DNA from 4 places in the Streptomyces sp. KLMMK genome. Region 2 is predicted to be linked to each of the others. Evidence: riboswitches for the same ligand, from Rfam matches in the RefSeq annotation. Region 2 holds a riboswitch; each other region holds the start of a gene.

The links. A riboswitch is a leader RNA that binds a small molecule or an ion and turns the genes downstream of it on or off. The one in region 2 is predicted to bind cyclic di-AMP.
Region 1: it holds a riboswitch for cyclic di-AMP, as region 2 does, so the genes downstream of both, V7793_RS15090 (M23 family metallopeptidase) here and V7793_RS28865 (C40 family peptidase) in region 2, are expected to answer to the same signal.
Region 3: it holds a riboswitch for cyclic di-AMP, as region 2 does, so the genes downstream of both, V7793_RS10155 (transglycosylase family protein) here and V7793_RS28865 (C40 family peptidase) in region 2, are expected to answer to the same signal.
Region 4: it holds a riboswitch for cyclic di-AMP, as region 2 does, so the genes downstream of both, V7793_RS31725 (C40 family peptidase) here and V7793_RS28865 (C40 family peptidase) in region 2, are expected to answer to the same signal.

What each region holds. Positions count from the first base shown of each region.
Region 1 covers NZ_JBAMDC010000080.1:5,127-14,390, forward strand. Annotated here, with positions in the region: gene V7793_RS15080 (DEAD/DEAH box helicase) at 1-776, shown strand, start outside; gene V7793_RS15085 (PP2C family protein-serine/threonine phosphatase) at 1,017-2,294, shown strand; cyclic di-AMP (ydaO/yuaA leader) riboswitch at 2,370-2,500, shown strand; gene V7793_RS15090 (M23 family metallopeptidase) at 2,822-3,862, shown strand; gene V7793_RS15095 (aldo/keto reductase) at 3,924-4,868, shown strand; gene V7793_RS15100 (hypothetical protein) at 4,937-5,236, opposite strand; gene V7793_RS15105 (hypothetical protein) at 5,333-6,178, opposite strand; gene V7793_RS15110 (DUF397 domain-containing protein) at 6,522-6,731, opposite strand; partial or broken gene V7793_RS15115 (DUF5753 domain-containing protein) at 6,731-7,210, opposite strand; gene V7793_RS15120 (HNH endonuclease) at 7,926-8,666, opposite strand; gene V7793_RS15125 (very short patch repair endonuclease) at 9,091-9,264, opposite strand, start outside.
Region 2 covers NZ_JBAMDC010000301.1:200-7,363, reverse strand. Annotated here, with positions in the region: partial or broken gene V7793_RS28880 (AfsR/SARP family transcriptional regulator) at 1-104, opposite strand, end outside; gene V7793_RS28875 (hypothetical protein) at 287-472, shown strand; gene V7793_RS28870 (S1 family peptidase) at 980-2,050, shown strand; gene V7793_RS28865 (C40 family peptidase) at 2,192-2,665, opposite strand; cyclic di-AMP (ydaO/yuaA leader) riboswitch at 2,670-2,832, opposite strand; gene V7793_RS28860 (carboxylate-amine ligase) at 3,188-4,270, shown strand; gene V7793_RS28855 (hypothetical protein) at 4,278-5,546, opposite strand; partial or broken gene V7793_RS28850 (FAD/NAD(P)-binding protein) at 5,885-7,164, shown strand, end outside.
Region 3 covers NZ_JBAMDC010000038.1:16,124-25,387, reverse strand. Annotated here, with positions in the region: gene V7793_RS10175 (Ppx/GppA phosphatase family protein) at 1-681, opposite strand, end outside; gene V7793_RS10170 (DUF501 domain-containing protein) at 678-1,208, opposite strand; gene V7793_RS10165 (FtsB family cell division protein) at 1,301-1,765, opposite strand; gene eno (phosphopyruvate hydratase) at 1,913-3,193, opposite strand; gene V7793_RS10155 (transglycosylase family protein) at 3,450-4,199, opposite strand; cyclic di-AMP (ydaO/yuaA leader) riboswitch at 4,203-4,383, opposite strand; gene V7793_RS10150 (transglycosylase family protein) at 4,644-5,768, opposite strand; gene V7793_RS10145 (cytochrome P450 family protein) at 5,882-7,174, opposite strand; gene V7793_RS10140 (DUF6479 family protein) at 7,281-7,724, opposite strand; gene V7793_RS10135 (nucleoside triphosphate pyrophosphohydrolase) at 7,819-8,781, opposite strand; gene V7793_RS10130 (SurA N-terminal domain-containing protein) at 8,854-9,264, opposite strand, start outside.
Region 4 covers NZ_JBAMDC010000386.1:181-5,712, forward strand. Annotated here, with positions in the region: gene V7793_RS31710 (urease subunit alpha) at 1-1,659, opposite strand, end outside; gene V7793_RS31715 (urease subunit beta) at 1,652-1,963, opposite strand; gene V7793_RS31720 (urease subunit gamma) at 1,979-2,281, opposite strand; cyclic di-AMP (ydaO/yuaA leader) riboswitch at 3,012-3,196, shown strand; gene V7793_RS31725 (C40 family peptidase) at 3,201-3,671, shown strand; gene V7793_RS31730 (ATP-binding protein) at 3,809-4,246, opposite strand; gene V7793_RS31735 (helix-turn-helix domain-containing protein) at 4,527-5,405, shown strand; gene V7793_RS31740 (DUF397 domain-containing protein) at 5,415-5,532, shown strand, end outside.

The DNA.
Region 1 (9,264 bases), on a different contig from region 2:
AGCTGCTGTCCGAGGGCGTGCGCGCCGCCGCCCTGCACGGCGGCAAGAGCCAGCCGCAGCGCAACCGCACCCTGGACCTCTTCCGTACGCAGGAGGTCACCGCGCTGATCGCCACGAACGTGGCCGCGCGCGGCATCCACATCGACGGTCTCGACCTCGTCGTGAACGTCGACCCGCCCATGGACCACAAGGACTACCTGCACCGCGGCGGCCGTACGGCCCGCGCGGGCGAGTCCGGCACGGTCGTCACGCTCGTGCTGCCCGAGCAGCGGCGCGAGATGAGCCGCATGATGGTCACGGCCAAGATCTCCCCGAACGTCGTGACGGTCGGCCCGCAGGATGAGGAGCTCGTCCGCATCACCGGTGCCCAGCAGCCCAGTGGCGTGCCCGTGGTCATCGCGCCGCCGGTGCCGGCCCAGTCGACGCCGCGGAAGCGGTCGGGCGGGGGCGGCGCGAGCGCCGGGTCCGCCGGTGGGGCTGCGGCTGCCGCCGGGTCGCGCGGCTCCCGGGGCACCCGTGGTTCGCGCGGCGGTCGTGGCGGTCGCGGCCGGGTGCGTACGGAGATGTCTTCCGGGGCGTCGTCCTCGTCGTCCTCGTCGTCTTCCTCGTCCTCGTCTTCGGCGTCCTACGGTGCCGGCGGTTCGGGCCGGGGCACGGGCGGCCGGGGTGCCGGCCGGGCGGCCGGTGGCGCTTCCGGTGCGGCTTCCGGCCGGGGTGCCGGCAGGAACGGCGCCGGCCGGGGCACCGGGGGCGCACGGGAGCGCCGCTCCTCGTAACCCGCTCTCCCGGGGGTGCTCGCCGGCCTGCCCGTCGGCCTGCCCGTCGGCGTGCTCGCCGGACTGCCCGCTGGGCGTACTCGCCGACTGCCCGCTGGGCGTGCTTGCCGGACTGCTCGCCGGGCCGTTCTCCCAGGGGCCTCCCTCCCCGGTTGGCCCAGCACCGTTCGCCCAACGACCTCCCGCCCGGAAGGGTGGGAGGTCGTTGACGTGCGGGACTGCCGGTCAGGAGAGAGTGCGGTGGGCAAGCGAGAGAGCCGTTCTGCCCGCCCTGTCTTCCGCCGTACGGCGCGCCGGGGCGTCCGCCGGGCCGTCCGCCGGGCCGTCCGCAGGCTCCCGGCCGTTCTGATCGTCGGCGCCGTCCTCTTCGGCCTCGGGGCGCCCGCGCACTACACGTGCGCCCCCTTCCTCTCCGCCGCGCCCCTCGTCGCGGCGCCGCTGCACACCCTCCGTGCCACGGTCACGGCCGCCCTGGCCGCCGTGGCGGTCGCGGTCGGCCTCGTGGTCTACCACCGGCCGTCCGACACCGGCGAGGCGCTGGCCGAGATCGCGACCATCGGCGCCGTCTCCCTGGTCGCGCTCGGCATCAACCGCATCGCCCGTCGCAGCGATCAGCAGCTCGCCTCCGCCCGGGGCATCGCGGAGGCGGCCCAGCGCGCCGTCCTGCCCGCGCCCCCGTCCCGGATCGGCGGCCTCCGCGTGGCCGCGCGCTACGTCGCCGCCCAGGCGGACGCCCGGATCGGCGGCGATCTGTACGCGGTCCAGGACACCCCGTACGGCGTACGCGTCATCGTCGGCGACGTCCGCGGCAAGGGCCTGGACGCGGTCGAGGCGGTAGCCGTGGTGATCGGCGCCTTCCGGGAGGCGGCCGAGCAGGAGCCCACGCTGGAGGGGCTCGCGGGGCGGCTGGAGCACGCGCTCCAGCGGGAGGGCGCACGGCGGGCGAACCTGCGGGCCGACTCCGTGGACCGGACCGAGGGCTTCACCACGGCCGTACTGGCGGAGCTGCCGCCGGGGGAGCCCGTCTTCCGGCTGCTGAACCGCGGCCACCCCTCACCGCTCCTGCTGCACGCGGACGGCCGCATCGGCGCGGCCGACCCCGCCGTCCCCGCGCTGCCCCTCGGCCTGGGCGAGCTGGGGGTGTGGCCGGACCGGGCGGAGGAGCGGGAGTTTCCCGCGGGATCGATGCTGCTGCTGATGACGGACGGGGTGACCGAGGCGAGGGATGCCGGCGGTACGTTCTACGACCCGCGGGCCGGGCTGACGGGCTGTCGGTTCAAGAACCCGGAGGCGCTGCTGGACGCCCTGATCGCGGACGTCGCGCGCCATTCGGAGGGTCAGGCTGCCGACGACATGGCCCTGTTGGCGATCCGGCGCGGCGAGCGGATCGAACAGCATTTCGTAGAAAGTATCGACAGGCTCCGTGGGCGCACATCCTGTGAAGACGTGCCCGAGGGCATCGGTGGATTCGGGCGTTCGGCTTGGAATCCACCCGGCATGTCTATTAACGTTCGATAACGGAGCGCGGTTGTCGCAACGCCGCAAGAGGCGCTGCGCCGTGCGCCTTCGCCGAATCCCGCGGGCACAGCACCACCTGATACACCGGCAAGTTCTGGGAACCGGGGAACCACCACCCTGGGGTGAATCGGGCCGCGCGCGGCCCGTAGGAGACCTTCCTGCTCCGAACCCGTCAGCTAACCCGGTAGGCGAGAAGGAAGGAAAGGAGTGCCTTCGTGGCATCCAACGAGCCTGCCGCGTACGAGCCTGTCGGGTATGAGCCTGTCGCGCCGTATGAGCCTGTCGGGTACGAGCCTGTCGCGCCGTATAGGCCTGCCCCGTATGAGCCCGCCGCGTACGAGCCCGCTGCATACGATCCGCCGCTGGTCCCGGCGTACGTACCTCCGTACGAGCCGGAGCCCGAGCCCCGGCCGGAGCTGCGGTACGAGTCGGACAGCGCTTACGACCCCGGGTCGCCGTACGCCCCCGCTTCCCACCGCCCCTCCGTCTACAACGCCTTCGGCACGGGCCGCGGCCGCCACCGCGTCGTGAAGCAGCGCGGCGGCACGATGGCCCGCAGCGGTGCGGTCCTCGGCGCGGGCGTCATCGCGGCGGTCGGCGCGGGCGGCATGGCGCACGCCCAGGAGCGCCCGGCGACGTCCATATCCATGCCCGACCTGGCCCAGCTGCCGGGAGTGGGCTCGTTCTTCGCGGGGAGCGCGGCGGGCTCGGTCGATTCCGCCGCCGCCGAATTCGCCGGCGAGGAAAGCGCATCGGCCGCGGTGGAGATGGCCGAGAGCGCGGCGGCGGCGGGTGAGGTGCTCCGGGCGAGAATCCTGGAGCAGGCCGACCACCAGCAGGGCGTGGCCGAGGCCGAGGCGCAGGCGGCCCAGGTGAAGCAGGCCGCGGAGACGCAGAAGAAGGCGGCGGAGCGGAAGGCGGCGGAGGCGGCGGCGCGGTCCGCGGAGGCGGCGAAGGAGCGGGTCGATACGCCTGAGACGCCCGAGGCGCCGGAGGCGCGGGCGGCGCGGGCGGCGGCTCCGGAGCAGCAGCAGGCGTCGAGGCAGCAGACGGCGAAGCAGCACGCACCGAAGCAGCAAGCACCGAGGCAGCAGGCGCCGAAGAAGCAGCGATCCGCCCAGGCTCCGGCTCCGGCTCCGGCTCCCGCCCCGGCGGCCCGCCACTCCGCCTCCGGCGGCTTCAAGCTCCCCCTGGCCTCGTACACCCTGACGGCCGGCTTCGGTCAGGCGGGGAACATGTGGTCCGCGAATCACACGGGGGAGGACTTCGCGGCCCCGACCGGCACGCCGGTGAGGGCGGTCGGCGGCGGCAGGATCGTTCAGGCCGGCTGGGCCGGGGCGTACGGCTACCGCATCGTCCTGAGGCTCGACGACGGTACGGAGCTGTGGTTCTGCCACCTGTCGTCGATGGTCGTCACCTCGGGGAAGGTCGCGCCGGGCCAGGTCATAGGCCGTGTCGGTGCGACGGGCAACGTCACGGGCCCGCACCTGCACCTGGAGGTCCGGCCGGGCGGGGGCGCGCCGATCGACCCGCTGGGGTGGCTGAGGAGCAGGGGCCTGCATCCGTAGCGGAGGCCGTAGCGCAGGCCGTAGCGGAATACCGGCCCCCGCAAGGACGCTGCAGGAGTACATGGCTGACATTCACAAGAAGATCGGCAATCTCTCCGTCCACCCGTTGGCGCTCGGCGGCAATGTCTTCGGGTGGACAGCGGACGAAGCGGAATCCTTTGCGGTCCTCGACGCGTACGCGGCGGCGGGCGGCAATTTCATCGACACCGCGGACGTCTACTCGGCCTGGGTTCCGGGCAACGAGGGCGGCGAGTCGGAGACCGTCATCGGCAATTGGTTCGCCTCGCGCGGCAACCGTGCCGACATCGTCCTCGCCACGAAGGTCGGCGCGGGCGTCCCGGAGCCGCGGGGCCTGCGCGCAGCGGTGATCAAGGCGGGTGTGGAGGAATCCCTCCGCCGCCTGCGCACCGACTACATCGACCTCTACTACACGCACTACGACGACCCGTCGGTGCCGGTGGAGGAGTTCATCACTGCTCTCGACGCGCTGGTGAAGGAGGGCAAGGTCCGCGAGATCGCGGCCTCGAACATCACCCCGGAGCGCCTGCAGGAGTCGCTGGAGTTCTCGGAGGCTGCGGGCCTGGCGAAGTACGTGGCGATCCAGCCCCACTACAACCTGGTCTCGCGCGACACCTACGAGGGCGACCTGGCGGCGGTGGCGGAGAAGCACGGCCTGGCGGCCGTCCCGTACTTCGCCCTGGCCAAGGGTTTCCTCACGGGCAAGTACCGCCCGGGCACGACGGTGGACAGCGCCCGGGCGGAGGGCGCCGCGGAGTACCTGCGAACGGACCGCGGCCGCCGCGTCCTGGCGGCCCTGGACGAGGTGGCCGCGGCCCACGGCGTCGAGCTCGCCACGGTCGCCCTGGCCTGGCTCGCGGCCCAGCACACGGTGGCGACCCCGCTGGCGAGCGCGCGCACGGTGCAGCAGCTGGCGCCGCTGCTGGCGATGGCGGACGTCAAGCTGACGGAGGCGGACCTGACCCTCCTGACGGAGGCGTCGGCGTAAGCGGGCCGTGGCGGGGCTTCGAGCGGAAAACCCCGCCCGAAGCCCTGCCGTCAATCTCTACCCACTGCTCAAGCCCGGCTCTCAGCCACCCAAGAGGCGAGCGCCACGGCCCCGGCCACCCCGAACACGGCCGGCCAGGCTCCGACCTTCTTGGCCAGCGGGTGCGACCCGGCGAACGCGGCAACGTACAGCCCGGTCAGCGCCGCAGCCTGGGGCGCCCCGACCTTCCCGGCCCACTGCCGAGCAGCCACCCCACCGGCCACGGCAAGCACAGCCCCACCAAGCGGCCGCTTCTTCGTCCACCGAGCAACGCCGTACCCACTGACAAGCCCACCGGCAGCCACCACAGCCGTAGGAACCTGAGCCATCCCACACCTCCGCATCAGCAAACCCAACGTTTTCGAGGCTACGCCGGGCCGCAGGAGCGATGGCGAGAGCCCCGTTTCCGCGCACGTAGCCGATGGTCAGCGCCGTGCACGTGCCAGAGCGCGCAACTGGGAGACGTGACTGCGGACGGCAGCCTGTACCTCGCCCAGCGGGTCCGGGGACGGCACGTCACCGCGGCAGGGGCGACACAGGCCGCCGGACAGGGCTTCGGGGCGGCCGGGGACGCCGCAGCCGGTGCACTCCATGACGCGGTGAGGCGCCGAGGCCACCCCGTACGGGACCTGGAGGCGCTCCGGCGGCAGCCTGTCGATGAGCCTCTTGCGGGTGAATGCCCCCGGGCAGTGGATGACGTCGGGAAGCCCGGTCGTGAGGATCCGCGCGAACTCCAGCGGTGTGACACCGCGCGCGAACCACTCGGCAGCGAGGCCTTCGAGGGCGGAACACTCGGCGGCGGAGAGCATCAGGCGGGAGTCGGAGCAGCCGAGCGTGGCCAGGGCGATGTAGGCGGGGGAACAGTCGTTTCGCGCCTTCTCACGCTCCGGCTCAGGGGGCGAGGAGACGGCCGGCGAAGGTGCGCCCTGCCCGGACGTACGGGCGAGGAAGGCCGCCCACCAGGCGTCGTCCCGCGCTGTGCGCGAGAAGTACGAGCGGGACACCCACTGCGTACGGCCCTCGCCGACGACCTCCCTGAAACGACGCAGGTGACCGGCCGCGGACAGGGCCTTGAGGGCGGAGGCGACGGCCTGCTGCCCGTAGGCGGGGAGCTCCTTGGCGAGCGTCTTGATGTCGACGGCGGCGCCGTCGGGAAGCCGGTCGATGTGCGCGGCGATGGACGCCTCGTGGGCGGGCAGGTGAGCGAAGTCGCCCCGGCCGCGAGGGGCTTGATCGGGTGCGGTCCGCTTGCCGTATCCGGGCGCGGCCATGGGGGGGAGCGATAAGGTTGGCGACAGCCACGAGATCAGGGCCTTTGATCTAGGTGGTCAAACCCCGGCCTGGTGTTGGTAGCACCGGTGCCGGGGTTGTTCGTTGTGGCGCACGCTACACGCCGACAGCGAGGCGTGGCGACTCGGTTGCACAAAGTCAACACGTGTGCTTACGCGCACGCACACGCGAACGGGGCGGGAGGGCGGGTAAGCCTCACCGCCCATTCCTCAGATGGACCGCTCGGGTCCCGACTCCCGAGTCTCGGGGGTGCAAATCTCGGGTGCTGTCGGCTGGCGGGCGTGGACCACCCCGCCCCCCGAGTTTCGGGTGGCAGGCTCTGCGTCAGTGGGCGCTAAGGCGTCTCGCGTCGGCCACGAAGGCCATCCATCCGTCGTGTGAGACGGAGAGCATGAGGCCGCCCGGATTCTTGGAGTCGCGGACGAACGTGCGCCGAGCGGCGTGGGCGACCTCGACGCACTCGGTGTGGCCGGCACCGCTGTACGAGGACTTGAACCATCCTTCCCGCGGTATGCCTGAGGGTGCTTCCTGCATCACAACTCCCGGAGTACGCGTTCGATGAGGGCGGACGTGGCCGCCATATCCAACGCTTGGGCGCGCAGGTAGTCGAACGCAAGTCTGTATCGCTCCAACTCCGCTTCTTTCTCCATGAAGAGAGAGCCAAGGTGGAGGTCGACGTACACGACATCGAGCGACGGCTCCGGGCCGCCGATGATCACGAAACTGCCCATGGCTGCTGAGTGGGCACCCTTCGCGAACGGGAGAACCTGCAGTGTGATGCTAGGGGAGTCGTTGGCCTGAAGCAGATGGCTGAGCTGTTCGCTCATGACCTCACGTGACCCCACCACACGCCGGACCACAGACTCGTCGAGGATCGCCCACAGGTGGGGCGGGTCGCTGCGACTGAGTACTTCCTGCCGCTTCATGCGGATGTCGACGAGCTGCTTGATCTGCTCGGGCGGCAGCCGCATCTCGGAGGCGTGCTGCACGGCCTCCGTGTACCTGCGCGTCTGGCCCCGTCTGCGCGATGCCTACGCAGTGCAGTCGTACGGCTGCGGCTGGGCGCAGCACTGCCTTGGCGGAGGGGATCGAACCACATGAATGTGCGCTAGCTCGTTGCACCGCCCAAGAGGCGAGAACTCCCGTTTCTAGCCGTCCCTGAACGAGTCGAGCACCTGCGGCGATGGGTTTCCGCACCCCTCGCCCTCTGGGGAGTCGCGAACCTTGCGGGTGCCATGCAGCTCTGCTTGACCGAGCTCGTCACCGACGTCATTACCCACGTGGGCGAGGGGACACCGACGTGGGTGACGGTGTCGCTGGACGGCCCCACCTGCGCATGGAGGTCCGGGACCCGGACCCGTGGCGATTCCCGGCACTGGAAAGGGACCGCCCCGGCCGGCGCCTGGCCAGCGGCCACGGCGTGACCATTCACGACCACGGCAAGACGTCCTGGTACGAGCTAGCCACGGGCCTTCCGGCAGCAGAAGGCTTTCCGATGACCCCCCGAGTGGCCGACGCCGAGGCCGTCCTCCCCCTCTACAGCCTAGGTTCCGCGCCCCGAGCCGCTTCTCTGCTCGGCCGCATTGTGTCCGAGGAGGCGGCGACAGAGCTCACCGCCCACCTCCTCCACTGGTTTCAAGCCCACGGCACTGCTCCGGACATCGCTCAGACCCGCTTCGAGGCGGGGAGAGAGAGGGCAGCACGAGGATTGCCGTCCCTGACTCGCGACTACTCCCTACTTACCCGCTCGATCTCCGCGCGAAGGCTGGCCGGAGTGCGCCATGATTCGCCGAGATGGCTCCGGTGGCACATGCGGTGGCAGTTAGCACACAGCAGCGCCAGGTCGTCGAGCTCTGTTTTCCGGAGGCCAGACATATGAAGGGGCACTACATGGTGCACTTCGATGTAGCCCTCACCGAGCTGGCCGTACAGACGGCTGAAGTCGAAAGCGCAGACCTCGCACCGCAGCGGCTGGCCAAGCCGCTGAGCGTGGGCGAGCTTGCGGCGGCGGAGCTTTGGGTCACGCTCGCGTGCGAGGGTCCAGCGTGCGAGAAGTCTGCCTTCCAGCCCGGTGATGCCGTCTTCGGTTGCCTCGTCCGGCTGCTCAGGGACCTGGGACAAGCTGGGCGAGGCGATCCCCTTCCTTATGGCGGCGGCCGCGGCAGAGAGTTCAGCAGGCTGCTCGAGGAAGGCAGCGATCATCGCCTTGTCCAGTTTTCCGCACCTGGTGGGCTTGCCGGGGTAGGCGGGGTGGTTGGTGGCGAGATCAGTTGTCTTTCTGCTGACGCTGCCGATAGACCTGAACTCGGGGAGGGCGCGGGCCGGGCTGCTATGCAGGGGCAGGGAGCGGAGCAGCGCGGACAGCTCTGCGACTTGCGCGTCAGTTTGCCTCAGCTCACGCCAGCCGTTGGCGGCGACCAGCGAGCAGGCCAGCAGCAGCTCATCCCAGGTCCACGAGGGGCTCCTCATGCGCAATATCGTACGAGTGTTCGCTGTGTCGTGTGGGGCGGTTCCGGGAAGCCGGAGCGTGCCGCTCACTTGGTGAGGGCGATGCCAGTGGGGTCTGTCACCCTATGTGAGTACGGACAGCAGAGAGTCTGCTCAGTACGTTGGAAGGAGGGTGCATGAACCTCGACAGGGCGGCCTTCACTTCGGGCATGGGACGCCCCCTGCCAGGGGGATCTCTTCCCAACCGTGATCAAGCTAGCCGGGCAGCTGAACCCGCCGGCGGTCGTGATCAAAAATGCGCGTGGCCTGATGCAGTCCAAGTTCGATGATTACCAGACGCAGTGAGGTAGCTGTTCGCCTTTGCAGGGCGGCCATCAAGGCATGAGTAGACATGGCGGGTGAGCAAGGCTGCAGTTTCGTTTGGGATTCCGCAGGCGGCTGCCCGCTAGGCTCGGTCGTTCCGACTTGAGCCAGGGCTTCCTGAGGTGGTGCGGCGAGCTGCGACGGTCGCGGCGATTTTGTCAGCGCACAGGTCCGAGGGCTCGTGTTCCCAGAACCGGAGTACTAGCCATCCCGCCTCAACGAGACGTTCATCCGTGTCGCGGTCGCGGGCCATGTT
Region 2 (7,164 bases):
TGGCGCGCGCCCAGGTCCACGTGGTGACCGTCCGCCAGCGCGCGCACCGGGCCGAGCAGCTGGAAATGGAGCCGGTCTGCGGACGGCTCCGTTGTGTCCCGCATCTTTCCCCCGACCGTGCCCTGCCGGCTCTGCCCGGCGACAGATGGTGACAGTACCTCAGCGCCCGGCACGGGAGCAGAGGACGGGTGAGGGGCCGTTGATCGTCCGTTGATGGCGCCGTTACATACTGCAGGCACAGTTGTTCCCTGCGCATCACAGCGCGCCTGACACAGGAGTTTTCGATATGACCGCTGAGGACCCCAAGAGCACCGAGCAGGCCGGGGCCCCCGCCGAGCAGCCCGTCACGCCGTCCGAGGAGGCGCTCGCGTCCGAGCTGGACAAGCCGGTCGAGCACGTGGAGGGCACCGCGCCGCAGAAGCCGGGCGGCAGCGGCCCGATCCGTCCGACCCACACGACGGGGGCGCAGTAGCCGCAAGGCCGGGAAGGCCGGGCCGGGTTCCGCCGTGCGAACGGCGGGACCCGGCCTCCCCTTTGCGGTGCCCCGGCCGTTAGGACTGAGCAAAGAACGTACCGGCGCCGCTCCACGGGCGGCCCGCGGGGAGCGACTACCGGACAGGCGTGCCCCGCGGTGTCCGGTCACCGCACGGCGGCCGTCCAGGCCCGTCACTCCCGTTCAGGGGGGCGGCTTGCGGTGCCGCTGAGCCGCCGGGGGACTGCGGCCGGCGCCCTTCGCACGACCGAATGTCGCTCTTGAACTTCCGCTCGTCCTCTCGGGATACTCGCCCATATCCCGTACTTGACATGGACGCGACGATCTCCCATCGGCCTGTCGTGCACCGTGTCCTCACCGATGCGCATCACCCACGCGTCACGCACACGGGTCGCGCACGTGCGTCACGCACGCGCATCGCACCCGCACGTCCTCCACGCCCGGGCACCACCGTGCCGCCGGGCACTCCCCCACAGGAGGTCACGAGTGAAACGTTCCCGCATCTCCACGCGCTGTACGGCCACCGCCGGCGCGGCGATGGTCGCCCTGACGGCCGCGGCCCTGACGCTCCCCGGCGCGCACGCGGACTCGCCGGCACCCCGTCAGCTCTCCTCGCCGCAGGCCGCCGAGCTGGCTCAGCGGATATCCGCCGACCTCGGCGCGGACTCGGCCGGCTCGTACTACGACGCCGGGACCGGCAGGCTCGTCGTCGGCGTCCTCGACCAGGAGGCGGCGGCCAGGGCAAGGGCCGCCGGCGCCGAACCGAGGACCGTGCGCCACTCGGCCGCCGAGCTCGCCTCGGCCCTGCGGACGCTCAAGGCGGAGGCGAGCGTACCGGGCACGGCCTGGTCGGTGGATCCCCGCTCCAACAAGGTCGTCGTCACCGCCGACAGCACGGTCACGGGCGCCCGGCAGGACCGGCTGGACAAAGCCGTCGCACAGCTCGGCGACAAGGTCGCGGTCAGGAGAACGTCAGGGAAGTTCCGTCCGCTCATCGCGGGCGGCGACGCGATCTGGGGCAGCGGCGTGCGCTGCTCGCTGGGCTTCAACGTCACCAAGGGCGGCAAGCCGTACTTCCTCACGGCCGGGCACTGCGGCAACGCCTCGCGGACCTGGTCCGCGACCCAGGGCGGCGCCCAGATCGGCGTGGTCGAGAGCTCGTCCTTCCCCGGCCACGACTACGCGCTCGTCCGCTACACGTCCACCATCGCCCACCCGAGCGCGGTGGACCTCTACAACGGCGGCACGCAGAACATCGGCAAGGCCGGGGAAGCCGTCGTCGGCGAGAAGGTGCAGCGCAGCGGCAGCACCACCCGGGTGCACGGCGGCGAGGTCACGGCCCTCGACGTGACCGTCAACTACGAGGAGGGGGCGGTCGAGGGCATGATCGGCACCTCGGTCTGCGCCGAACCGGGCGACAGCGGCGGCGCCCTCTTCGACGGTGCCACCGCCCTCGGCCTCACCTCGGGCGGCAGCGGCGACTGCTCCGGCGGCGGGGAGACGTTCTTCCAGCCCGTACCGGCGGCGCTGCAGGCGTACGGGGCGCAGCTGCCCTGAGGCACCGCTCCAGGACGCGGCTGTGACGCACTCCTCCGGGGAAACCCTGCACGGGTTCCCCCGGAGGTCTCCGGGCCGGGGTTGGGTCGCCCCGGCCCGGTCGGTCGTCGCACCCCGGGCCGGACCGGGTGGTCCGGACGGTCAGTTGACCCGGCCGTACCAGACGCTGCCGGACCAGATCTTCTCCAGCCGGACCTTCGCGCCGGGCTTGGGCGAGTGCCAGATCTTGTTGCTACCCGCGTAGATCCCGACGTGGTAGACGTTGCTTCCCGAGTGGAAGAAGACCAGGTCGCCCGCCTGGCGGGAGCCGGCGGAGATGTGCCGGGTCTTGTTGTACTGCGCGGCCGCGGTGCGCGGCAGGGTCTTGCCGGCCTTCTTGAACGAGTAGAGCGTGAGGCCCGAGCAGTCGAACCGGTTGGGGCCGGCGGCGCCGTACTGGTAGGGGGAGCCCTGCTTGGAGGCCGCGACCTTCAGGGCGGTGGCGCCCGGAGTGGCGGCACTCGCCTCGGCCGACATTCCGGGGAGGAGCATCGACGCGGTCACGGTGGCCGCGGTGACCACGGAAGCGGCACCGGCGCGGGACATGAGTGTGGATATGCCAGGGAACGCAGACATGCCAAAACCCTTCGTCATCCGCCTGCGAAAGATGACCTGTCGGGTTCGGGCTGTCGAAGTTGCCCGGCCACCTGAAATGGCTTCACCCCAAGGACCACTGCCATCGTGGTCCGCCGTGCTCGGGTCTCCCGCTCCTGCCGATCCATTCGTTTCTGCTCCGCACCCGGTACGGCGGCAGGACTCGGCGTCCGCCCGGGTCGCCCGCCTCGGTGACGGGATCTTGTTGTTCGATGCACGATCCTGCATCACGGGCCGCCGGAATTCGGAGCCGAAAGGTGCTTCTGTGAACTTCTTCACTTCACGGCGATCCCTGGAACCGGGGTGTTACCCGGCATCACGGGTAACCGGTAATCCCCTTTATCAAAAGGGAGTTGAAGAACTGATTCGAGTCACCCCGGCGATGCACGAAAGACGAGGTGGCGGGGGCCGCGGCAGGGCGGCGGTAGGGCGTCTTTGCGTCAGAAGGCCGTGCCGGCGGGCTCCGTGCGGTTCGCTTCGCGAGCCCGAGGGTAGCCCTACGGCATGCTCACCCTAGGGATCGAGGAGGAGTATCTTCTGCTCGACCCGGCCACCGCACTGCCGGTACCCCTGGCCGACGAGGTCCGGGCGGCGGTCGACCTGGAACCGGTCGTGAACGAGCGGGAGATTCAGGCGGAGCTGTTGCAGGCCCAGGTGGAAGTTGCCACTCCGGTCTGCTCCGATCTCGCCGAGGCCAGCCGCCACCTGCTGCGGCTGCGCCATGCGGTGAGCTCCGCCGCCAAGCGGTCCGGCTGCCGGATCGCCGCCTGCGGTACGGCGCCGTGCTCGGGCCCCGAGCCCATCCCGGTCACCGGCAACCCGCGCTATCTGGCGATGCGGATCCGTGCCGCCCAGCTCGTGGACGAGCAGTTCGTCCACGGGATGCACGTCCATGTCGCCATCCCCGACCGCGAGATGGGCGTCGCGGTCCTCAACCGGGTCCGGCCCTGGCTGCCCGTGCTGGTCGCCATGGCGGGCAACTCCCCGCTGTGGAACGGCATCGACACCGGCTTCTCCAGCTGGCGGACCGTGGTCTACAGCCGCTGGCCGGTCAGCGGCCCGCCCCCGTACTTCGACGGCCTCGCGGACTACGAGGCCCGCATCCAGGCGCTGTTGACGGCCGGGGCGATCGAGGACCGGGGCCAGCTGTACTGGCAGGCACGGCTGTCGGACCGCTATCCCACCATCGAGGTGCGCTGCCTGGACGTCCAGCTGCGCGCCGACGACGCCGTCATGTTCGCGGGCATCGTCCGCGGGCTGGTCGCCACCGCCATCCGCGACGAGAAGGCCGGGCGGCCCCCCACGCCCTGCCTGCCGGAGCTGCTGGCCGCGGCGAACTGGCACGCCGCCCGGCACGGTCTCGACGGGGTCCTCGTGGACCCCGCGGGCCGGCGCCACGGCGCGGACGAGGTCGTCCGCAGCCTCCTCGCCCACATAGGGCGGTCGCTGGAGGAGTCGGGCGACACCCGGCAGGTGAGCTCGCTGGTCAACCGCCTGCTGCGGCGGGGCACCGGAGCGGACCGGCAGCGCCGGGCGCTGGCCACGGACGGGCTCAAGGCGGTGACGGAGCTGATCTCGGAACCGTAGCGGCAGGTCAGAAGTGCGGGTCCCCCGCGACCCGCCCGCCCAGGGCCCGGCCCGTGTCCGGGAGGTGTCGCCACCGCCTCGTCAGCAGCAGGGCCGCCAGGCCCAGGTAGACGTAGGTCAGCACCTCCCGGGCGTACTCGCCCGGAAGCGCGAACTGCACCGCGAAGAGGACGAGGAGGACGGCGGCCTCCCACCGCACGAAGCGCAGGTCCAGCAGGACGACGACGGCCAGGACGGTCTGCGCGGCCGTCAGGGCCACCTCGTCGACCTGACGGGTCACCAGCGGCAGGGCCGCCCCTCCCCCGCCGAGCGCGTGGGCGAGGGGCAGGCAGCCCACCAGCAGCGTCCACTGGTTGACCTTGCTCGACAGCAGCGCGCCCAGCCCGTCGCCGACCCGCATGCGCCAGGCGAAGACCACGGCGACGATCAGCTCCGGGGCCTCGGAGGCGAGCGGGGCGAGCCACTGGACCAGGACGAAGCGGTCGATGCCGAGCGAGGCGCCCGCCTCCACCAGTCCGAGCGCGAACGGCTCGGCGCAGGCGAAGACCACGGCCGCGGCGCCCGCGAAGAGCACGGCCGTCACGGTGCGCCGCCCGGCCCGCGGCAGCAGGGCCAGCCGCGCCGGGACGCCGACGAGCTCCTCCATCCCGCCCGCGCCGCACTTGGCGATCCGGTAGAGGTAGTAGCCGTACCAGGGGACGAGCACCACCGGTACGTACCAGCCGATCTCGCGGCTGAGCGGCATCACGAAAGCGAAGACGGCGGCCACCGCGAGGAAGGCGACGTCGATGCGGCGGTGCGGCTCCAGCACGATCGCGCCCGGAGTCGCGCCGCGGCGGCGCAGCGCCAGGGCGGCGGCGAGCGCGACGAGCGGCCAGCCGACGCCCACCAGCAGCCGGTTCGCGCCCGTCATGTTGGCCGCCGCGTAGGCGGCGTAGGAGGGGTCGGATCCGGCCGCGTAGGCGAAGTAGAGGTCGACGGCGTACTCGGGCAGCACGGCGATGAAGGCCAGCAGGGCCAGGGCGAGCGCCCCGGCCATGTCCACGCGGGCCGTCTCCGCGGCCCACATCAGCAGGAGCGCCGAGCAGAGCACCCCCAGGCCGAAGACGGCCACGGCCGGGCCGGGCGGCAGTCCGGCACCGCTCAGCCGCGCCACGACCGCGGGTGCGGCCCCGGCACAGGCCGCGGCGATCCGTGCAGCGCTCGCGGCGGCGGAGGGCGGCGCCGGGGCCGGGGCCTCGGCCGGGGCCGAGACCGTTACCGCAGGCTCACCCATGGCCGCTCCTTCCGCGTCGCATCCGTTCCTGCCGATCTACCAGCAGGAACGAGCAGTCCGGGGCGGACGGTCCGGAGGTGACGGACGGTGACGCCCGTTCGGCCCAACCGCCCGGGAATGGTGGACAGATATTCAGAAATACGGACAGGCCGGCTGCAGTCCTGGCGGAGCCTCGCCCACGACGAGACCCTCGCCGCGCTGGAGGCGACGTCCTCGCCGACCCGGCCGTCGGCCCGCTCTACGCCGCGGGCGGCCGGGCCGCGCGGGTTCCGTGGGGCGGCCGGATGGGCAGGGTGCTCTACGGGCCCGGGGGGATGACCGAGGGGAGAGAGGTGCCCGTGGGACGCATCGCTCGTATTACCGGCCGGGACGTCGTCATCGTCGGCGGCGGGGTCGCCGGGACCAGCGTGCTGCTGCAGCTGGTCCGCGCGCTCGCCGATCGCCGGCCGCCCCTGCCCGTCGCCTCCGTCCGCGTCGTGGACCCCCACCCGGCCGGCTGGGGCCTGGCCTTCGGGGACGACGACCCGCTGCTGCTGTGCAACACCGCGGCCGAGCTGAACTCGCTCCTCGCGGACCGGCCCGGCGACTTCGTCGAGCACCTGCGCGAACACGGCTGGACGGGCACCGCGAAGGACTGCGTCCCCCGCGCCCGGATGGCCGAGTACTGCGCCGACCGCTCCGCCGGGGCCCGCGAGCAGGCCGCGCGGACCGGCGTCGCCGTCGGGCACGTACGGGCGAGCGCGCGGAGCATCGGCGCCGGCGGCCCGGACGGCCACCGGGTGCGCCTCTCGACCGGCGAGGAGCTGCGCGCCGACGACGTCGTCGTCTGCACCGGCGTCCACCGCCCCCGCGTCCCGGACGGCTTCGCCGCCTTCGTCGGCCACCCCCGCTACCTCGACAGCCCCTATCCCGCGGCCCGGATCCGGGAGGGCCTGCGCCCGGGCTCGCGGGTGCTCGTCCTCGGCAGCCACCAGTCGGCGGCGGACGCGGCGCTGCTGCTGTGCCGCGACGGCCACCGCACCACCCTGACCTCGCCGTCGGGCCGGCTGCCCGCCGTCCGCGAGTCCCTGGCCGCGCCGCTGCACCCGTACCCGCCGCTGGAGCGCATCTCCCGTCTCGACCCCGCGGACCCCTGCCTGGAGGACCGGCTGGTGCGGTGCGTGGTGGAGGCGATCCGGCTGCACGACCGCCGTCCCCTGCGCCACCAGGTCTCCCTCGCCTGCGATCCGGTGCAGCGGCTGCGCGAGGAGACCGCCCTCGTCGAAGCGGGCGCGTGCGCGTGGCCGGACGTCATGGTGCCCCTGATCGAGCAGCTCATCGCGCTGGCTCCCGCCCTGTCCCCGGGCCGCCTGCGGGAACTGGCGGCGGAGTTCGCCTGGATGACCGGGCGGTACGCGACCGCGCTCTCCCACGTCAACGCCCGGCGGCTGCTCGCGCACTTCGACTCCGGGGCGCTGCGCATGGTCCGCCCCTACCCGCGGTCCGTCTCCTTCGAGGGCGGCACGTGGCGGGTGGAGCGCTCGGGCGCGGCGCCGGAGCGCTTCGACTACGTCGTCAACGCGACCGGCTTCGGCCCGCCCCTGCTGCACTGGGACCGGGAGAGGGCCGCCCTCCACGT
Region 3 (9,264 bases), on a different contig from region 2:
GATCGCCGCGACCGTGGTCACCGAGCCGGCGAGGCCGACGAGCGTACGGGCCTCTTCCAGCGGGACGGTCTCCTCGGCGAGGTCCAGCGCGGCCTCGATGTCCGCGCGTATCGCCGCGATGCGCTCCGGGGTCGCCGGGTCCACCACGGCGCCGTCCGCCACGAGGTGGCGCTCCGTCATGCGCACGCAGCCGACGTCGACGCTGCGCGCCGCCCGGACGTGCTCCTCGCCGACGACGAACTCCGTGGAGCCGCCGCCGATGTCCACGACGAGGAACGGCCTGGCCAGGTCGTCCCGGCCGGAGAGCTCCTTGGTGGCGCCGGTGAAGGAGAACTCGGCCTCCTGGTCACCGCTGATCACCTCGGGCTCCACGCCCAGGATGTCCACCACGCCGCGCACGAAGTCCGCGCGGTTCTCGGCGTCCCGCGAGGCGGAGGTGGCGACGAACCGCACGCGCTCGGCCTTCAGGTCGCGGATGACCTCCGCGAACTCCCGGCAGGCCGCGAAGGTCCGCTCCAGGGCCTCCTCCGCCAGCCGGCCCGTGCGGTCCACGCCCTGCCCCAGGCGGACGATCGTCATCCGGCGGTCGAGCTCGGTGAACGCACCGGTCGCCGGGTCGAGATCGGCGACGAGGAGCCGGATGGAGTTGGTGCCGCAGTCGACGGCGGCGACGCGGGTCACTTCTCGTCACCCCCGCACGGCGTGACGCACGGGCCCTTGGCCCACCACTCCGGCAGCAGCGCCAGCGCCTCGTCGCCGAAGGGGTTCACGCCCGGGCCCGCCACCAGCGAGTGACCCACCAGGACGTGCAGGCACTTGACGCGGTCGGGCATGCCGCCCGCGCTCGGGAAGCCCTCCAGGACCTCGATCGCGTCGCGGCGGCGGAGGTAGTCCTCGTGCGCGGCGCGGTAGGCGGCGGCCAGCTCCGGGTCGGTCGCCAGCCGGTCCTGCATCTCCTTCATCAGGCCCGAGCCCTCCAGCGTGCCGATCGCGGAGGCGGCGCGCGGGCAGGTCAGGTAGTACGTCGTCGGGAACGGCGTGCCGTCCGGCAGCCGGGGCGCGGTCTCGACCACGTCCGGCAGGCCGCAGGGGCAGCGGTGGGCGATGGCGCGCAGTCCGCGCGGCGGGCGGCCCAGCTGCTCCTTGAACGCCTCGATGTCGGCGTCGGTGGGCTCGGTGGACTCGGTCTGGGGCGGAGGGGTGTCCATGTGCTCGCTCGTGTCGTCTTCGCTCGGTGGTGTCGGCAGGTCGTGCGGGAGGCGGGTCGTGCAGAAGGAAGGAGAGGGGCCGGCGGGCGCGGTCAGCGCGGGGTGTCCGCGGCGTCCACACCGTCCCACAGGTTGCTGTACCAGGGGCGGTCGGCGGCGCCCTGGTCGCGCGGGCGCCGGGCGGTGCCACTGCCGTCGACCACGCTGTAGCCGGTCTCCCCGGGGTGCAGGTAGTGCAGGTGCTCGCGCGCCTGCTGCTCGACGTACGCCGGGTCCTCCAGCCGCGCCTTCTCGTCCTCCAGCCGCTTCACCTGCTCGCGGGCGCGCTCGGACTGGCGGCGCTGATCGGCGATGTCGGAGCGCTGGGTGACCCACTGGCGCATGGGATAGGCGAGGGCGACGACCAGCGAGCACACCACGAGCGCCAGCAGCGCCGCACGGCCGGTGAGCCGGCTGCGGCGCGGGCCCCGCGCGCGGTAGACGCGGGCCGTGGGGCCCTGGACGAGCACCGAGCCGAGTGCCCTGAGTCTGGTCGCGGTGGAGCGTTCCGCCGCCACTTCGCCTCCCCGAGGTCCTGGTCGCCCGCAGCCTCGCTACGAACGTACGTCCCCGGCCACGGTACGGGACCGTGGCCGGGGACGTGGTGAGGCTGCTCCCCTGAGGCCGTGTCAGGCCTGCGGGTGCCGGCCCGCGGTGTCCTCGTGTCAGCCCTTGAAGCGCGGGAAGGCGCTGCGGCCGGCGTAGACCGCGGCGTCGTCCAGGATCTCCTCGATGCGCAGGAGCTGGTTGTACTTGGCGACGCGCTCGGAGCGGGCCGGGGCACCGGTCTTGATCTGGCCGCAGTTGGTGGCGACGGCCAGGTCGGCGATGGTGACGTCCTCGGTCTCGCCGGAGCGGTGGGACATCATGCACTTGAAGCCGTTGCGCTGGGCCAGCTCGACGGCGTCCAGGGTCTCGGTCAGCGAGCCGATCTGGTTGACCTTGACCAGCAGGGCGTTGGCGGCGCCCTCCTCGATGCCGCGGCCGAGGCGCTCGGGGTTGGTGACGAACAGGTCGTCGCCGACGAGCTGGACCTTGTCGCCGAGCTTCTCGGTGATGGTCTTCCAGCCGTCCCAGTCGTCCTCGAACAGCGGGTCCTCGATGGAGACGAGCGGGTACGCCGCGACGAGCTCGGCGTAGTAGTCCGTCATCTCGGCGGCCGTGCGGTCCTGGCCCTCGAACTTGTAGACGCCGTCCTTGTAGAACTCGGAGGCGGCCACGTCGAGCGCGAGCGCGATGTCCTGGCCGGGGGTGTAGCCGGCCTGCTTGATGGCCTCGAGGATGAGGTCGAGGGCCTCGCGGTTGGAGCCGAGGTTCGGCGCGAAGCCGCCCTCGTCGCCCAGACCGGTGGACAGGCCCTTGGTCTTCAGGACCGACTTGAGGGTGTGGTAGACCTCGGTGCCCCAGCGCAGGGCCTCGGAGAAGGACTCCGCGCCGATCGGCGCGATCATGAACTCCTGGATGTCCACGTTGGAGTCGGCGTGCGACCCACCGTTGAGGATGTTCATCATCGGAACGGGCAGCAGGTGCGCGTTCGGGCCGCCCAGGTAGCGGAAGAGCGGCAGGTCGGACGCCTCGGAGGCGGCGTGCGCGACGGCCAGGGAGACGCCCAGGATGGCGTTGGCGCCGAGCGAGCCCTTGTTGTCGGTGGCGTCCAGGTCGAACATGGCCTGGTCGATCAGGCGCTGCTCGGTGGCGTCGTAGCCGACGAGCTCCGGGCCGATCTGCTCGATGACGGCGAGGACGGCCTTCTCGACGCCCTTGCCCAGGTAACGGTTCTTGTCACCGTCACGGAGCTCGATGGCCTCGAAGGCGCCGGTGGAGGCGCCGGACGGCACGGCGGCACGGCCCGTGGAGCCGTCGTCGAGGCCGACCTCGACCTCGACCGTGGGGTTGCCTCGCGAGTCGAGGATCTCGCGAGCTACGACGACGTCGATGGACGGCACGAGGGTCTCCTTCGTGTGTGTCTGTGGTTCTGCAGCACGAGCCTAACGGGCCCCGGAGGCTCGCCTCGCCGTTGGACCGCTTTCCCGGGCCGGAAAAGCCTAAAAAACAGCACAAAAGCCCAGAACACCGTATGTATGGCGGATCCGGAAACGGCTAAGCCCCGCTCCGGTGCGCGCTCGGGGCGGCGCATCGGAGCGGGGCGGTCCCGCCGGGAGCGGAGAAGGGCGGCCCACCGGAGCGGGCCGCCCTGCCGGATCAGCTGAGGTGCAGCTTCTGGCCGACGTAGATCACGTCCGCGTCCTGGACGATGTCCTTGTTGCGGTCGTACAGCTTCTGCCAGCCGCCCTTGACGTGCTGAGCCTCGGCGATCTTGGAGAGGGTGTCGCCCTCCTTGACCTCGTACTCGCCGTTGCCGACCTTGTAGGACTGCCCGCCCGGGGCGGTCCGCTTCGGGGCCGGGACCTCGTCGCGCTCGGTGGCCTGCGGCGCGGAGTGCTTCGGCGTGGTCTTCTTCGGCGCGGCCTGGCGCTCGCTGCGGTCCGCGTGGGACTTGCCCGAGACGGTGCCGCCGGTGCGGGAGGACTTGGTGGACTTGCTGACCGAGCCCGAACCGGACGGGTCGACGTTCGCCTTCGGGCCGCCGGCCGTCAGGCCGCCGGGACCGGCACAGCCCCAGGCGCCCGGGCCCTGCATGGCGAGCAGCTTCTCGGCCACGGCGATCTGGGCGCTCTTGGAGGCGTGGTCGGCGCGGTCGGCGTACTTCTGGCCGCCGGCGGCGTTCCAGGAGGACTGCGAGAACTGCAGACCGCCGTAGTAGCCGTTGCCGGTGTTGATGGACCAGTTGCCACCGGACTCGCACTGGGCGACCTTGTCCCACGTCGAGACGGAGGCGGCGTTGGCGGAGGTGGCGACCATCAGCGGGGCGGCGACAGCTGCACCGGTGACACCGGCGAGCGTGAAGATGCGGACGGCCTTGGACGGACGACGGTGCTTGCCCTTGGACATAAGTCGTTTCCTCACCGACGCCTACGAGGTGAGCTGTCGGGTTCGGGCTGTGAGTTCGCCCGGCTTCGTGTGCGAGCACACTCGGCTTCACCCCTAGCCGGTCCCGGACCCGCGGCTTTCGCCGAGGAGCCGTTTCCGGCGCCTACCTTGGTTCCCCCGCTCCTGCCTACGGCGCTTGCGCGACGACTCCCCCGATCGCCGGCAGGATTCGGCGTGGCGACCGTGGTGCCCGCGGTGGCGAGCGGACACGACGGTAAACACAGTCGCGGCAAGGGTTCAAACCCCTCTTTCCAGCCACAGTTGCCCCTGGCTACCCAGGGGAACATCGCGTTTCCGCAGGTGAGAGACGGTTTGCCAGTTTCGGGAAGACCGCATTCCGCCACCGGGCAAAGAGACCCATGTCTCACTTTCGACTGGAACGGACATTCGCCGCGAACTGCCGGTCTATTTACCGACCTCGAGCCTCTGACCAGGACGGATCAGGTCGGGATCGGTTCCGACCGCTTTCTCATTGCGCTGATACAGAGACTGCCAACCCCCCTTGACCGCATGCTGCTCGGCGATGGCTGACAGGTTGTCACCGGGGCGCACGGTGTAGTCGGTGGGCGTGGGGCTGCCGGTGCGGGCATCGCCACCGCCCCGCGACGTACGGCCCTCGTCCTCCGAACGCGACGGGTCGGCACGGTGCTTGCCCGTACCCGTGCCGCCCTCGCCGGGCAGCTGCCCCGCAGGCGAACCGGAATCGCCGGCAGCGGGTGTGGCGGAACCGTCCGGGATCCGGGTCGGGTCGTCCGTGGGGGACGTCGAGGGCTTGCGGTGCCGGCCTTCCTGCGGCTCACCGGACTTCCCGTCGCCCGGCGTGCCCGAGGCGTCGGGTGACGGCGCGTCGGACGACGGGCTGCCGGAGGGCCGGCCGGACGGCTGACCGGAGGACTGGCCCGGCGACGGCCGGCCGGTCGACGGCTGCCCCGAAGGCTGCGTGGAGGGGTCGGCCGAGGGGCTCGTCGAGGAACCCGGCGACGGCTTTCCGGACGGCGAGGGAGACGTGGACGCGTCAGAAGGCTTGTCGTGCTCGGAGGGCTCGGACGGCTCGGACGGCGTGGAGTGCGAAGTGGTGCGCTCCGGGGCGCGTGAAGGCGTCGAGTCGCTCGCGGGGGCGTGTGTGCCGCCCGGGTTGACCTCCGCCGGGGTCCCGCCCGAGGTGAGGCCCGCGCTCGCCGCGCAGCTCGACCAGGGGCTGGTGCCTCTGCTCTCGAGGATCTGCTCGGCGACGGTGATCTGCTGCGCACGGCTGGCGAGGTCGGGCCGGGGGGCGTACTCGCGGCCGCCGTGGCGCTCCCAGAGGTCCTGGGTCAGCTGCAGTCCCCCGTAGGTCCCGTTACCGGAGTTGGCGCTCCACATGCCGTCGCTCTCGCACTGGGCCACACGGTCCCAGGTGCCGGCGTCGGCTGCCGACGCGCCGGTGGCCGCCAGCAGCGGCATGGCGATTCCGGAGGCGGTCACCCCCGCGGCGACCATGATGGCGGGTATCTGACGGGGGCGGCGATGTCGGCCGTTTCCGGGTCTCATGGGCGGTTGCCTCTCGTTCGGCGGCGAATGGTGGTTGAAGATAGCGACGGCCCACCGGAGTCACAAGCCGATGTAGCGGAGGTCACGCCGAGATCACGCCGACTGACGTGAGGTCAGGCGGGCGGCCCCTCCTGGGCGGTTGTGCCCGGAATGTCTTCAGGTGTAAAGGCCACGGGCAGGGTGCGCAGACCGCGCATGATGAGCCCGCCGCGCCACCGCAGCTCCTCCGGATCGGCCCCCAGCCGCAGGTCGGGAAGGCGCCTCAGCAGGGTCGCCAGAGCCGTCTGGCCCTCCAGGCGGGCGAGGGGCGCGCCCAGGCAGTAGTGGATGCCGTGGCCGTAGCCGAGGTGCTGGTTGTCGCGCCGGGAGAGGTCCAGCGCATCAGGGTCGGCGAAGCGCTCGGGGTCGCGGTCGGCGGCCGCGAGGACGACGAGGACGGGGTCGCCCTCGGCGATGCGCTGCCCGCCGATCGTCAGGTCCCGGGTGGCGAACCGCCAGGTCGCGAGCTCCACCGGTCCGTCGTAGCGCAGCAGTTCCTCGACCCCGGTCGCGAGCAGGCCCTCGTCGCCCTCGGCGAGGGCGCGCTGGAGACGCTCGCGCTGCTCCGGATTGCGCAGGAGGGCGTAGGTTCCGTTACCGATCAGGTTCACAGTTGTTTCAAAACCCGCAAAGAGCAGGATGAAGGCCATGGCCGCGGCCTCGTCCTCGGTGAGGTGCTCGCCGTGGTCACTCGCCCTGATCAGACCGGAGATGAGGTCTTCGCCGAGATCCTCCCTTTTACGGTGGATCAGCTCGGTCAGATAGCCCCGCATCTTCTTCACGGAGCGCGCCACTCCGCCGCGCGGCCCGCCGCCGTGGCGGATCATCATTCCCGCCCAGTCCCGGAAGTCGTCCTGGTCCTCGCGCGGCACGCCGAGCATGTCGCAGATCGCATAGATGGGGAGCGGGAAGGCGAACTCGTGGATGAGGTCGGCTTCCCCCCGGGCGGCGAAGCCGTCGATGAGCCGGTCCGTCAGCTCCTGCACCCGGGGCGCGAACTCGGCGACCCGGCGCGGGGTGAACGCCTTCGAGACGAGGCGGCGCAGCCGGGTGTGGTCCGGCGGGTCGATGTTGAGCAGGTGCGTCATCAGGTTGGCGCTGCGCTCGCCCGGGATGCCGACCTTGCCCTTGCCGTGGGCGGACTCGGAGTGGTGCACGGGGTTCTTCGACAGGCGCTGGTCGGCGAGCGCCTGGCGGGCATCGGCGTACCGGGTGACCAGCCACGCCTCCACGCCGCTGGGCAGCGCGGTGCGGTGCACCGGGGCGTGCTCGCGCAGCCACGCGTACGCGGGGTACGGGTCGGCGGCGAATTCCCAGGTGAAGAGGGGCGGGGCGGGCGGGACCGGCGAGGCGTTCTTGTCGTGCACCCCTTGACGCTACTAGGGGCGCGGCGGGGCGGCTCGGGCTCCGTGCCGGGCAGGGGCGGGCTCGGCTGGTGGCCGGGGCCGGGCTCGCTGGTGGCCGGGGCCGGGCTCAGTGGTGGCCGGGGCCGCCGCTGCCGAAGCCGCCGCTGCCGCCCGGGTTCCACTTCTTGCGCTCCTCGCTGAGCTCCTCGGGGTGGCTGCCGGGGTTGCGCACCTCGTGCGGCAGCACCCGCTCCCCGTTCGCCTCGGGGTGCAGCTCGTCCGCTTCACGGTGCTCGGTGACGTAGCCGACCCTGTTCTCCTCGTCGTCGTTGTGCCCCGGCCCGTGGTCGGGCGAGGTGGGCCCGGTGTCGTGCTCCTGCCGCGTCTGCCAGGCGCCCTGCCTGCGCTGCGGCTGGGACGGAGGCGGCGGTTCCTCGTCACGCTTCCGGAAGCCCTTGACCACGGCGACGATCAGCAGGGCGACGACGAAGAGGCCGACGATGAACTGGATGATCCCGCCGGCCCAGTGCGGGGCGGCGAGGTCGGCGAGGTGTACGTACTGAATGCGCATGCCATGCGGGTACCCGCCGACCGCCGGGACAAGTCGGTAAATAGGCTGAACGGGTGTCGGCGGCTCTCCCCCAGGGGAGAGCCAGGGGGAGCCGCTACACACCCTCCGCGGCGCGGATCGCGTCGCGGTACGTGCGGGCCGCGGCCCGCAGCGCCGTCTCCGGGTCCGTGCCCGCCGCCTCCGCCCGTACGGCCAGCGCCAGCAGCTCGTAGCCGATGCCGTCGCCGGCGGGCAGGGTGACGTCGAGGCCCTGCGAGCGCACCCGGGAGGCCAGCTTCGCGGCCAGGGCGAGCGCGGGCTGGCCGAGCGGCACGCCCTCGGTGACCGACTCGCGGCCCTTCTCCGCGTCCTTCGTGCGCATCCAGTGCGCCCGCACGTCCTCCGGCGTCTGCGCGGACTCCTCGCCGAAGACGTGCGGGTGCCGGTGGATGAGCTTGTCGACGATCACGCCGGCGACGTCGTCGACGGAGAACGGCTCGTCCGGGTCGTCCTGCGCGATCCGGGCGTGGAAGACGACCTGCAGCAGCACGTCGCCGAGCTCCTCGCGCAGCGCCTCGCGGTCACCGGTCTCGATGGCCTCCAGCAGCTCGTACGTCTCCTCCAGCGCGTACTTCGCGAGGTCCTCGTGGGTGCGGACCCCGCTCCACGGGCAGGCCACCCGGATCCGGTCCATGACCTGCACCAGGTCCAGCAGCCGGGCACCGGGCAGGTCGTACGAACCGGGCAGCAGCTCCAGCGCGGGCATCGTCTCCCGGCCGGAGCCGGCGAGCCGGGCCAGCCCGTCGGTGAGGGCGGACTCGCCCTCGGCGGAGGTGAGCACGACGGCGCTGCGCCGCCCGGTCGAACAGAAGTCGACCAGCTCGCGCGCCGTGGCCGAGCCGTGCTCGACCTCGACGCCGGCCTCCCGCAGGTACGGCAGCTGCGGGTGGCCGGCGTCGGCGCACAGCACCCGGTCGGCGGCGCGGAGCGCCTGCCACGCGGGCCAGGACAGCAGCCCCGGGGCGACCCGGTGGCTGGTGGTGAGCAGGACGATGCGGCCAGGTGCGGAGTCGTTCACGCGATCGAGCCTAGGGGACCGGGCCGGGCGCGGCGCACGCCGGGCGCCGGCAGGGCACGAGCGGGGCACGCATCACGCCGGGCGTGCGGCCCCGGCCTCCGCGGCGGACCGCAGCCACGGCTCCAGCGCGGACTGCGCGGTGCCGCGCTTGCCGTCCCACACCCCGTAGCGCGGATTGACGTCGACGTGGAGGGCGTCGGAGGTGCGCATCAGGATCTGGTTGGTGCGGGCGGCGCCGAACTTGCCGTCCAGCTTGGCGCGGACGAGGTCCACGGAGAGGGCCTGGTCGATCCGGTCGGGGGCGATGCCGAGGGCGAGGAACCGGGCGCGCACCGCCGAGGCCCCGCCGTTGGCGGCCTCGACGTCGGCGCGCTGGCGCTGCAGCTCCCGCCGGGTGACCGCGACGCCGTTGTCCTTGCCGGCCTTCTCCACGATCCGGTACTGGATGAGGCGGACCAGGGTGTCCTGGCCGAGCCGGGCGCT
Region 4 (5,532 bases), on a different contig from region 2:
GCCGTCGACGGTGACCGTGAACGTGTCGGGGTCGACCTCCACCCTCGGCCGGGCGTCGTTGTTGCGCATGTCCGCCTTGGTGACGCCGCGCGTGGACCGTATGGGGACGAACCGCTTGCCGAGGCCGAGGCGTTCGGGGAGGCCGTCGTCCATGGCCCACTGGGTGACGAAGTTGAGGGAGTTGGCGGCCGGGGCGCGGCCGTGGGCCCCGAACATGGGGCGCGGCAGGACCGGCTGCGGGGTGGGGATGGAGGCGTTGGCGTCGCCCATCTGCGCGTAGGCGATCTGGCCGCCCTTGATGACGAGCTGCGGCCGCACGCCGAAGAAGGCGGGGTCCCACAGCACGAGGTCCGCGAGCTTGCCGGGCTCCACGGAGCCGATCTCGTGGTCGAGGCCCTGCGCGACGGCCGGGTTGATGGTGTATTTGGCGACGTAGCGCCGGGCCCGTGCATTGTCGGCCGGGCCGTCGCCGGGCAGGGCGCCGCGGCGTCTCTTCATCACGTGCGCGGTCTGCCAGGTGCGCAGCACGACCTCCCCGATGCGGCCCATCGCCTGGGAGTCGGAGGAGATGATCGAGATCGCTCCGAGGTCGTGCAGGACGTCCTCGGCGGCGATGGTGCCCGGCCGGATGCGGGACTCGGCGAAGGCGAGGTCTTCGGGGACGCCCGGGTTGAGGTGGTGACAGACCATCAGCATGTCGAGGTGCTCGTCGACGGTGTTGACGGTGTGCGGCCGGGTGGGGTTGGTGGAGCTGGGCAGGACGTTGGCCTCGGAGACGACGGTGATGATGTCGGGTGCATGCCCGCCGCCCGCGCCTTCGGTGTGGTAGGCGTGGATGGACCGGCCGGCGATGGCGGCGAGGGTGTCGCCGACGAAGCCGGCCTCGTTGAGGGTGTCGGTGTGGATGGCGAGCTGGGCCCCGCTCTCCTCGCACACGGCCAGGCAGGCGTCGATGACGGCGGGGGTCGCCCCCCAGTCCTCGTGGATCTTGAAGCCGACGGCGCCGGCCCGCAGCTGGGCGCGCATCGAGTCGTACGAGACGGTGTTGCCCTTGCCCAGCAGGCCGACGTTGACGGGGTAGCCCTCCATGGCCTCGAACATCCGGGCGAGGTGCCAGGCTCCGGGGGTGATGGTGGTGGCCTTGCTGCCCTCGGCCGGCCCGGTGCCGCCGCCGAGCAGGGTGGTGACTCCCGAGGCGAGAGCCTCGTCCGCGGCCTGCGGGCAGATGAAATGGACGTGGGCGTCGACGGCCCCGGCGGTGAGGATCTTGCCGTTGCCGGCGATGACCTCGGTCTCGGGTCCGATGACGAGGTCGGGGTGGACGCCGTCCATGGTGTCGGGGTTGCCGGCCTTGCCGACGCCGGTGATCCGGCCGTCGCGGATGCCGATGTCGGCCTTGACGACGCCCCAGTGGTCGAGGACGAGGGCCCCGGTGATGACGGTGTCGGGGGCCCCGTCCGCCCGGGTCGCGCGGGACTGGCCCATGGACTCGCGGATGACCTTGCCGCCGCCGAAGACGGCCTCGTCGCCGGCGTGCCCGGGCCCGCCGCTGCGGTCCTCCTCGATCTCGACGACGAGGTCGGTGTCGGCGAGGCGGACGCGGTCGCCGGCGGTCGGCCCGTAGAGGCCGGCGTAGGCGACGCGGCTGAGTTCAGTCATCGAGCGGTCCCCCGCACTCGCCGCGCAGGCCCTCGACGATGCGCTTGCCGCCGATGGGGACGAGGTCGACCTGGAGGGGGATGCCCGGCTCGAAGCGGACGGCGGTGCCGGCGGCGATGTCGAGGCGCTTGCCGCGGGCCGCCGCACGGTCGAAGTCGAGGCCGGGGTTGGCCTCGGCGAAGTGGTAGTGCGAGCCGACCTGCACCGGGCGGTCGGCGGCGTTGAGCACGGTGAGCCGGGTGCGGTGCAGTCCCTGGTTGAGGGCCACGGGCTCGGCGGCGTACAGGATTTCTCCGGGGATCATCGCGGGTCCTCCCCGTCAGCAGATCGGTTCGTGAACGGTGACGAGCTTGGTGCCGTCGGGGAAGGTGGCCTCGACCTGGACGTCGTGGAGCATCTCGGGGATGCCCTCCATGACGTCGTCGCGGGTGAGCACCCCGCGCCCGGAGGACATCAGCTCGGCGACGGTGCGGCCGTCCCGGGCGCCTTCGAGGACGTGGACCGTGATCAGGGCCACCGCCTCGGGGTGGTTGAGGAGCAGGCCGCGGGCCTTGCGCTTGGCGGCCACGTCGGCGGCCACGTGCAGGAGCAGTCGTTCCTGCTCGCGCGGGGAGAGTTGCATGCGTCCCACCTCACTGTCGTCCCAGGTGTCCCGGATGGACGCACCGGGACGCTACCCGAGTTCAACACGGTGTTGACCTGGGGTTCTTCGGCCGGTGGCCAGTGATTGCAGATTAGGGCGCAACCTTTTCCAACGCGTTAACTGACTCTTTGCGATGCCATGGCCACGGGCCCGGGCGCCGTCTGTCGTCTGCACCTACTGGATCTTCTGGGCCGGATCATGGCCGCCCGTCCGCACGACACGTACGGCCGGCTACGGGCGGCGCAGACCATGGTCGTCGCGGTGGTACGACGGCGCCGCGGCTCGCACGCCCGTACGGAACGGGTGAACGGAAGGTGCGAGCGGGTCATGCCGACGCGGACGATACGGGTCCCCGGCGCAGAGCGCCGGGGGCGAAGGGATCTCCGCGCCATGTGCGCCGGAGGGCCGGGGGTCCGCACCCGAATAAACCCCGGTCCCCTCCATGAAGGATCACGGCGTAGACGGGGCGCGGTGATCGATTTGGCGCGGACGGCCGGATTGCCCCCGGGCCGGTACGAACCGCCGCAGGCCAGCGGCTCAGCCGGCTTGGGCGCACACCATCAAATCGCCCCGCGTCCACCGGAATTGCCCAGAAGTGATCAGGCTCACATACCCCTGGTTCCGCTCGGAATCGGCACGGCGGCTGCGCCAAGATCCCTTCGACGACAAGACCCCGCCACCCAGGCGGGGCGGTCCCGGCGGACGCCGAACCCTGCCGCCGCCGGGATGCCGGGTCGACTTGAGTGCAACGGCAGGGATGGAGGACCCAAGAGTGGTGGGACGACCAAGAGTAGTGCGGTCGGCCCTTGGGGTGAAGCCGTTGACAGCGGCCGGGCAACCTTCGCCTGCCCGAACCCGACAGGTCATCCTTCACAGGCGGCTGACGAAGGGTTAGCGCATGGGCGCGCACAAACGTCCGTCAAAGCTGTCCAGGGCCGGTGCGGCATCGGCCCTCACTCTCGCCGCCGTCGGAGCCACCGTGCTGGTTCCGGGCGGCGCGGCAGAGGCGGAGGCGTCTACCGTCTCCACCCAGGCACTGCGGATCGCGGCCTCGAAGCAGGGCTCCCCGTATCAGTGGGGGGCGACCGGACCCTCCCGGTTCGACTGCTCGGGCCTGACGCTCTACTCCTTCAAGCGGGCCGGGAAGTCCCTGCCCCGCACCGCCGCCCAGCAGTACAACAGCACCCACCACATCCCCCGCTCCGCACGCGAACGCGGCGACCTCGTCTTCTTCGTCTCCGGGCGCGGGATCTACCACGTGGGGATATACAACGGGGACGGCCGCATCTGGCACGCACCCAAGACGGGCGCGGTCGTCCGTCTGGAGCGGATCTGGACCAACAGCGTCCTCTACGGCCGGGTCGGCTGACCCGGCGTCACCGGCCCGCCCGGAGACCCCGGAAGGGCCGGTGACACCCACTCCCCGCACCTCCCCGCACGAGGGCCCGAAGAGGCCCGAGGCCCCCCGCACCCGGGTGCGGGGGGCCAGGCCGGCCGGAGGGGAGTTCAGCGCTCGGCGCTGACCGGCGCGGTCCAGGGGAGGGAGATCCACACCGTCTTGCCGCCGTCGGAGGTCGGCGTGCAGAACAGCCGCCCCCCGTGCTCCGCGGTGAGACAGCGGATGATCACCATGCCGCGGCCGTTGTCCTGCTGGACCGCGGCGGGCAGCCGCCGGGGGAAGCGCGGGTGGCTGTCCGTGACGCCGATGCGCAGCTGCTGATCACGGTCGAGGCGGACGTCCACGGTGAAGGTGGGCGACTGACCCCGGGTGTGCTGCACGGCGTTGGTCGCGAGCTCGGAGACGATCAGGCGCACGGTCTCCGAGGTGTCCGTCCCGCCCGGAAGCCCCCAGTCCGCCAGCACCTCCGCGACGTAGCGGCGCGCCGTGGAGACCGAGGCGGGGGCGCTCGGCAGCGTGACGGTGGCTTCTTGGTGGTCTGCCATGGCGGTGGCCCTTTCAGCCGAGGTCCCGCCGAGACCGGACTCCGGTGCGTGCCACGGAAAACCGGGAAGCGTGCCGTAAGTCGTGGGGGGCATGAGCGGCCTCGGACGGCTCTGCGCGACAGACTGCCACTGATAACGCCTGTGATGGGAGCGATCCCCCGAGATATGCATATATCTGTCGCCCGAAGCAGTGAACTCTACAACGAGCGACCGGATTCACACGGCACACTGGGCTATTGACACTGACGTATGACAACGACAGTGACCCAGGGGAGGGCCAATGCGGTACGGACCGGCGGTACGCCGCCGCAAGCTGGGTGCGGAGCTGCGCCGCCAGCGCGAACTGGCCGGGCTGACGAGCCTGGAGGCCGCGCGTGCGGTGGGCTGGCACCAGTCGAAGGTCAGCCGGATCGAGACGGGCAGCAGTGGCGTGAAACCGGCGGACGTGGCCCGGCTGCTGGACGCCTACGGGGTCACCGACGCCGAGCTGCGCGCGCTGCTGGGGGCGCTGTGCGGTGCGGGGTCCCCCGAACCGGGCGAGGGTGCGGGAGCCCGGCGCGGCTGGTGGTACGCCTACCGGGACCGGCTGCCGCCCGCCTATCTCGACTTCATCAGCCTGGAGTCGGAGGCCTCGCGGTTAAGCACCCTGGAGACCACCGTGGTGCCCGGCCTGCTGCAGACGCCGGACTACGCCCGCGCCGTGACCCGCGCGGCCCTCGGCGACCCCGCGCCGGAGCAGGTCGAGGAGCTGGTGCGGGTGCGCCTGGCGCGCCAGGCGGTGCTCCGGGGCGAGCAGCCGCTGGAGGTGTGCGCCGTGCTGGACGAGGCCGTGCTGCGCCATGAGGTCGGCGGCCCGGAGGTCATGGCCGGGCAGTTGCGGCACCTGGTGGAGACGGGATCGCTGGGGCACGTGCGACTGCATGTCCTGCCCTTCTCCAGCGGCGGCCATATGGGCATCACCGGGCCTTTTGTTATTTTCTCATTTCCGCGCATTGCTGATCTGGATGTGGTTGTTCTCGACCACTTGACGAGTAGCCTCTACCTGGAGCGGAAAGAAGACCTCCGGGCGTACGGCGCGGCCTTCACGACACTGCGCGCACACGCCCTCTCGCACGAGAAATCGCTGGAATTCATCGCCGGGATCAACGACGGCGCGTAAGGAGGCACCATGTCCGCAATGCCTCGGTACGTACCCCACCGTTCCACCCCTGCAGCGCTTTCCCTGCTCCGCGAGGCTCCATGGCGGCGCAGCAGTTACAGCACCGGATACAACAACTGCGTCGAGA